Linked DNA regions of Bdellovibrio bacteriovorus. The protein of the gene in region 2 interacts with the protein of the main gene of each other region in a pairwise test. Links are inferred from orthologs where the notes say so. Each region holds a gene or a part of one and is shown on either strand. Other genes may lie near its edges.

What was found. Proteins that work in one complex are often made in the same cells at the same time.
Region 1: the proteins of dnaX (region 2) and dnaE interact in binary tests that used the Escherichia coli proteins (3 or more experiments, as listed by UniProt). The link is inferred for Bdellovibrio bacteriovorus from one-to-one orthologs.

Annotation. Positions count from the first base shown.
Region 1 is NZ_LUKE01000003.1:261,309-265,438, reverse strand. The notes cover bases 71-4,130. They hold dnaE (DNA polymerase III subunit alpha), read right to left. Parts: upstream 3,811-4,130; coding sequence 271-3,810; downstream 71-270. Other genes in these bases: AZI86_RS13675 (hypothetical protein), read right to left, coding at 3,869-4,130; AZI86_RS13685 (hypothetical protein), read right to left, coding at 71-268. In the rest of the region: more of AZI86_RS13685, read right to left, coding at 1-70. UniProt on the Escherichia coli protein: DNA polymerase III is a complex, multichain enzyme responsible for most of the replicative synthesis in bacteria. This DNA polymerase also exhibits 3' to 5' exonuclease activity. The alpha chain is the DNA polymerase catalytic subunit.
Region 2 is NZ_LUKE01000001.1:1,147,025-1,150,020, reverse strand. What follows is about bases 34-2,959. They hold dnaX (DNA polymerase III subunit gamma/tau), read right to left. Parts: upstream 2,434-2,959; coding sequence 634-2,433; downstream 34-633. Other genes in these bases: AZI86_RS05605 (hypothetical protein), read left to right, coding at 2,746-2,959; AZI86_RS05620 (YbaB/EbfC family nucleoid-associated protein), read right to left, coding at 309-632; recR (recombination mediator RecR), read right to left, coding at 34-305. Also shown: more of recR, read right to left, coding at 1-33; more of AZI86_RS05605, read left to right, coding at 2,960-2,996. UniProt on the Escherichia coli protein: Part of the beta sliding clamp loading complex, which hydrolyzes ATP to load the beta clamp onto primed DNA to form the DNA replication pre-initiation complex.

The DNA.
Region 1 (4,130 bases), on a different replicon or contig from region 2:
TTGAGTACGGAATATAGCGCGCTGAATTTTTAAAAATTTTAGAATTAATCAAAGAACGATTGCGATTATATCTTTCATCGCCAATCAGTTCTTTCACGATGTCTTCAGAAATTTTCTGCGAAGCTTGCTCTTGAATATCACGACGTGCTTCTTGAGGATTGGTTTCTTTCGAAGTTCCTGAAAAAGTGCGATCAATCAATTCACCTTGTTGAGCTGGGGCCATTGAAAAAAACAAAAGCCCCGTAATGAGTACTACTAACGCGCGCATCCTTAGCTCCTTAACTCAATAAAGTCCGTGCGTCCGAAAACGGCATGAATCCCCTCAAAAAACTCATTGCTCACGGCAATGCCTGACACATCGGGAGTGTCTAAAAGAATCTTGCGATTCACCTCGGGCATGGTGATTTCAAAATTCACCGAAGTCGCCCCCGGATAATCCCTCATCAACGAATGCAAACGAGGGTAATCCAAAGGATCCACCTTATCTAAATGTAACACCAGACTCTTGGTCTTTTTAAGCAGATCTTCTAATGGCGAAACAGTGTCGACCATGATCTTGGCCACACCCTCTTCAACCTCTAAAGAACCGCCAATCAAGACCGGCCTTTCGTCACGCAATTGCATTTCAAATCGCGCGTAAGAGTCGGGGAAAATCACCAACTCACAAGCTCCGGTAAGATCTTCGATCTTACTAAATGCCATGCGCGTCCCTTTTTTGGTAATCAACTCACGCATTTCAGTAATAAGCCCCGCCACCACGACGCGTTTTTTTCCCGCGTCACGATTCTTCCAGTCTTTTTTGGCCGCTTTTAAAGCTTCCGCTTCCGGCGAACCCGGAGGTGGCATTTGCGCGGGCAAATCAATCACCTTGCACGTCGTCCATAGCTCTGAAAGAGTATCAAAACCTTTCAGTGGATGATCACTTAAGTAAAAACCTAAAACTTCTTTTTCATAAGACAAAGAAGCCGTGCGTGTCCACGCTTTGCATTCCTCAAGCTTCACCACTGTTTCCGTGGAAGGACCTAAATCAAACAATGACGCCTGACCCAGTTCTTTATCTTTTTGTAAACCTTGTGCGCGATCTAGGTATTTTTGATAACCATTGATCAACTGGGCGCGATGCCCACCGAAACCATCAAAAGCACCGGCCTTGATTAAGCACTCAATCACCTTTTTATTCACACGGCGAAGATCGATATTGTTAAAGAAATCATCTAACGAATGAAACTTTTTATCCGGCATAGTTTCGCGAGCTTCAATGATGGCTTGAACCGCCCCTTCACCAACGCCTTTGATTGCGCCTAGACCGAAATAAATATCTTCACCACGGACATCAAACAGATAATCCGAATAATTTACATGCGGTGACTTCACCAAGATACCACGCTTTGCCGCGTCTTTAGAGTACTTAACGATTTTATCGGTATCGGAAAGCTCGGTCGATAAAAGGGCTGCGAAAAACTCGGCAGCATAATGGCACTTCAAATAAGCCGTTTGCAGCGTGACCACTGAATAAGCAGCGGCATGGGATTTATTGAAACCGTAATCGGCAAACTTATACATCAGATCAAATAAATCTGATGATCTTTGCTTATCATGACCGCGCTCAATGGCCCCTTGCATGAAGCGCTCGCGGTGCTTATCCATTTCCTCTTTGATCTTTTTACCCATCGCACGACGAAGCATGTCGGCTTCACCCAGAGAGTATCCGGCAATGCGCGAGGCAATACCCATGACTTGCTCTTGATAGACCATGATCCCGTAGGTCTCTGACAAAACCTCGCGTGTGTCTTCAAGCAAGTATTCAACGGGCGCCTTCCCGTGCTTACGATCGGTAAAGTCAGGAATGTTCGCCATCGGACCGGGACGATAAAGAGACGTGATCGCGGTGATATCGGCAAAACTGGAAGGGCGAATCTTACGAGTGGCATCGGTGATACCCTCACCCTCGAACTGGAACACCCCGGCCGTGTCCCCCCGAGACATCATCTCGAAGGTGGCCGTGTCGGTCATCGGGATCTGACTTGCAAGCAAGGTCTTACCGCGATTTTTCTTAATCAGTTTAAGAGCATGATTAATATGTGTGAGCGTCTTTAAACCCAAGAAGTCGAATTTGATCAAACCGATTTTTTCGGCATGCTTCATATCGTACTGAACAACTTGCTCATCCCCCGCCCCACGATAAAGAGGCGCATGACGTACGAGCTGTCCATCGGCGATGATAACCCCCGCGGCATGGATCCCCGCGTGACGAACCATCCCTTCGATACGTAAAGCTAAATCCCACAGTGTAGCGACCGTTGGATTCATCTCCATCATTTCATTCAGACGCGGTTCCATTTCTTGAGCGTCTTTTAAAGTGATGCCTAATTTTTCCGGAATTAATTTGGTAACGGCATCTACTTCCGGAAAGGTCATACCCAAAACACGGCCAACGTCTTTGATCGCCGCGCGAGCTTGAAGTTTACCGTAGGTGATGATTTGCGAAACGGATTCTTGCCCGTATTTTTGCGTCACGTATTGGATGACCTCTTGACGACGATCTTGACAGAAGTCGATATCAAAGTCGGGCATCGAGATACGTTCTGGATTTAAGAAACGCTCAAACAGCAAGAAGTTAGGAAGAGGATCTAAATCCGTAATTCTTAAAACATAAGCAACTAAAGAACCCGCCCCCGAACCACGGCCCGGCCCCACCGGAATGTCGTTTTGCTTTGCCCAATTGATGAAGTCTTGGACGATCAAGAAGTAACCGTTAAAGCCCATGCGATCAATAATGCCTAATTCGTATTTTAATCGCGCTTCGTATTCAGGTTTTTTTTCTTCCGGCACCGCTTCGCCACGAGCTGCGGCTTCGACGAATCTTTCCTCGAGGCCCGCTCTTGATTTACGAGCAATATCTTCCGTCAAGCTGACGCCACCTTCCGTCGGGAAGGTCGGAAGATGGTAAATCGGTTTCCCGGACTCATCTTTGATTTTAAATTTCACATCGCAACGATCGGCAATTTGTAAAGTGTTGCTGATCGCCTCCGGCACGTCGGCAAATAACGACGTCATTTGATCGGCGGATTTAAAATAGAACTCATCTGTTCCTAAACGGAAACGCGATTCATCACTGAGAGTTTTATTCGAACCAATACAGATCAAAACCTCTTGGGCCAATTGATCGTCTTGAGTCATGTAGTGAACATCATTCGACGCCACCACCGGGACGCCCACGATCTTAGAAGCTTCCATCAAGAAAGGATTGATTTGATCCCACTCAGGAACGCCCGTGCGGCACATTTCTAAATACAGACGATCATCAAAGATCTCTTTGAGCTGACGAATTTTCGCCAGGGCCGCATCCGGTCCTTCACGCAAGAAGCTTTCTGCCACTTCGCCGCGCAAGCCGCCCGTAAGGCAGATTAAGTTTTGATTGTATTCTTTGATGACCTCATAGTCGATGCGCGGTTTCCAGTAAAAACCTTCTTGGTAACCAATCGTTGAAAGCTTACAGAGATTTTTATAACCATCCGTATTTTGCGCTAAGAAAACCAAACGACGTGGACCCGTTTGCACAGCATCGCGATCTTGTTTTTTTTCATGACGAGAACCCGGAGCAATATACGCATCTAAACCCAAAATCGGTTTTACGTTATTGTCCTTGCAGGCAAAATAAAACTCGACCGCGGCGAACATGTTTCCATTGTCAGTCAAAGCAACTGCTGGCATCTGCATAGCAGCGGCTTTTTTGGCAATGCCTTTAACTCGGCAAGCGGCTTCTAAAAGAGAGTATTCAGAGTGAACGTGTAAGTGCGCAAAAGACATGACATAACAGTATCTTAGACCCCGATTTTGTTCAATAAAACGGGGCTTTAATCTTCAGCTATCGTTGCGCGTTAATTGAGACCCCAATAGGCAAAGAGGCCTTGCTCAAATCCAATTGGTCGTTCTTCACGGGAATAATTAAGGTTTTATCACCTTCACCCGCGTTGAGGACGATTTTTAACTGGACTCCTTGGACTTCCGCCGGATTATTCGACCCATCAATATTCCATAAAGTGGCCTCGCGATCGCGAAGCTCGATCTTATCACTGTTGGGTGCCGCAGGATCGGCCTCCAGCTTTACTTCCATCACGCTGATTCCG
Region 2 (2,996 bases):
CCACGGAAGGCGCCAGAAGATTCAATTCTCATAATGTCGGCAGGTTCTTCGACCACGCAGATCGATTCGTCGCTGCGATGAATATCATCACAATAACGGCAAAGCTCTGTATCGGTGTAATTAAAGCATTGAGGACAATCGTGAACTTCGGCTTTCACTCGTAAAAGAGCTTCGCTCAAACGTTCCGGATACTGATTTTCTGCTCTTAAAATAAAATACGCCAAGCGCTGAGCCGTCTTAGGCCCGATCCCGGGAAGACGACTGAGCTCGTGGGTTAGTTTTTCTAAAGCAGATATATGAAGCATTAATTAAAACATTCCTGGAATGTTTAATCCGCCAGTGATTTTTTCCATCTCTTTAGCGGAAGTGTCTTTAGCGGTTTTCATCGCTTCGTTCACAGCTGTAACGATCAAATCTTGAAGCATTTCAACGTCGCCAGATTTCATAACTTCAGGATCCACAGTCAAAGAAAGGATTTTGTGATCACCGTTAACTTTTACTTTAACTGCGCCGCCACCAGAAGCTGCTTCGTATTCTTTCGTCGCAAGTTCTTCTTGGGTCTTTTTCATTTTCATTTGCATTTGATTGGCTTGTTTCATCAACTGAGCCATTCCGCCAGGCATACCCTTCATGTTATCTCCCTGCGCCGTTGCGCTTAATTTCTACGATGGATTTGATATTGCCCTTAAAGACATCTTGGGCGGCTTTCACCATCGGATTTTCGACAATCTTAGTGCGAAGTTCATCTTCGGCTTGTTGCACTTTTTTTTGTTGCAAAGCTTGGGCTGATTCTCCGACCTGATCGCGACTCATCAATACTTCAAAAGAATACCCAGCACCCCAGTAGGAATCAATAAATCCCTGCAACTTTTTACGCACCTGAGTGTCGGCCATTTGTTCTTTCAAAAAGGCCAATTTAGCCGGAACGCCCAGGCTTAAAAGCTTGCCTTCTTCTTTCACGAACAAAAGGTTTTCCACTTTAGCCGCAAAGAGTGCGTCATCCTGGCGCAAAAGCTCCACGAAGTTGACCCATTTTTCAGAAGAAGTTGAGCCGGTTGCTAATTTGGGGGGAGCGGGCGTCTCGGCCACAGGCGAAGGTGTCGCCGGAGCTGCGGGCTTGTCCGCGGGGGCATTTGTGGGGGAAGAAGCTTTGGCATGAGCAGCTTTATTTTCTAAAACCGCCTTCATTTTGTCTAAACCACGAGGAACTTCAGGCACCTTCTGAGATTCTTCTAAACGAGCATGACCTTTGGTGACTGGATTTACCGGCGGAATGTAAGGCCGGGCCCCACCTGCGCTGTGAGAGGTTACGCCACTTAAAAGACTTTTTAGGTCCACTAACTTAGGTGCAGAGGCCATACGTAATAAGGTGACTTCTAAAACAATGCGAGGATCTTGCGCGCGCGGAATATCGTTGCCACCCTTAAGAGCCATGTCGAAAAGCATGTGGATATCTTCTTCAGAAAGGCGCGCCGCCATTTCTTTTAAAGCTTGAAGCTCAGAATCCGGCATTTCTAAAATATCCACCGCTTGAGTTTCAGAAACTTTCACCAGCAAAAGACTGCGAATAGATTCTAACAAGTCTTGCGAAAACAAATGCGGCTCAAATCCTGCGGTGGCGATTTTTTCAATCACCTTCATGATGCTTTGAGTGCTGCGATCTACGAGCGCATTTAAAGTTTCAAACAGCAAGGCGCGATCCGTAAGACCTAAGATTTCAACGACACTAGCACGAGTCAAAGGACCATTAGCAAATGTGATGACTTGATCTAATAAGCTTTGTGAATCGCGCATGGATCCGTCACCTTGACGGGCAATAATCCAAAGCGCTTCTTCTTCAGCCGGAACACCTTCGCGCTCGGCGATCACTCGTAAGTGCTCTGTGATCTGACGAGTACTGATGCGACGGAAATCAAAGCGTTGGCAACGAGACAAAATCGTCTGAGGAATCTTATGAACCTCAGTTGTCGCCATAATGAAAATCACGTGGGACGGTGGCTCTTCCAAGGTTTTCAAAAGTGCATTAAATGCACTTGTAGAAAGCATGTGAACTTCGTCGATGATATAGATTTTGTATTTACCGGTTGCTGGCATAAACGCCACGGTGTCGCGAAGTTCACGAATGGCATCAACACCATTGTTGGAGGCTCCGTCGATTTCCATAACGTCAACACTAGTGCCGGCCGCAATTTCTTGGCACGAAGTACACTCGTTACAAGGAGTGAAGTTTACGGCATTGGGGCAACGCAAAGCTTTGGCTAAAATACGCGCTGAAGAAGTTTTTCCGGTTCCGCGAGGACCTGTGAAAAGCAAAGCGTGTGGCAAGCGACCATTTTTTAAGGCATTGTTCAGTGTTTGGGTAATATGGTTTTGTCCGACAACGTCGGTGAAGGATTGGGGACGCCATTTTCGTGCAATCACCTGATAAGACAAAGTAACCCCTCAAAAAACCACATAAAAAGAGAAAAAAGTGGCCGAGCACCCCATATCACATAGACTCTCGAGTACCGTTGCTTCCTTCCGGACCTAGCGGGATTCGTCAAGGGTGCTATTGTATGGGACCCGGCCAAGCGCAGGTCTATCGCACCCCCTCTGAGATTACATTAGATAACTCACTGCATATATTCCATGGCTACCATTTTGACAGTGAAGAAAAACAGCCTGTATTCGCAATGGCTTGTCTTAGACAAAATCGCCTTTTTCCCTCTATTGACGCTCATGACAAGGTGCTCTAAAAACCCCTTTATGAATCATTTAGTTAAACTTAAATTCGTATTCCTTATGGTGATCTTTTTGGCCTCGGGTGCGGCTTTCGCCCAAAAATCCAAAATCACTCAAGACAGTCTCCGTCGCCAAGCTTTACAAGCATCCGCGAAAGAATGGTTTGAAAGAAACTATCTTCCACGCGTAGCAAATGTCTTAAACCCTATTGAAAGTTACAGTGTGTCCGTCACGGAACAAGCCAATGTTTTACCTCCCGATCTTGGGGGGCCTTT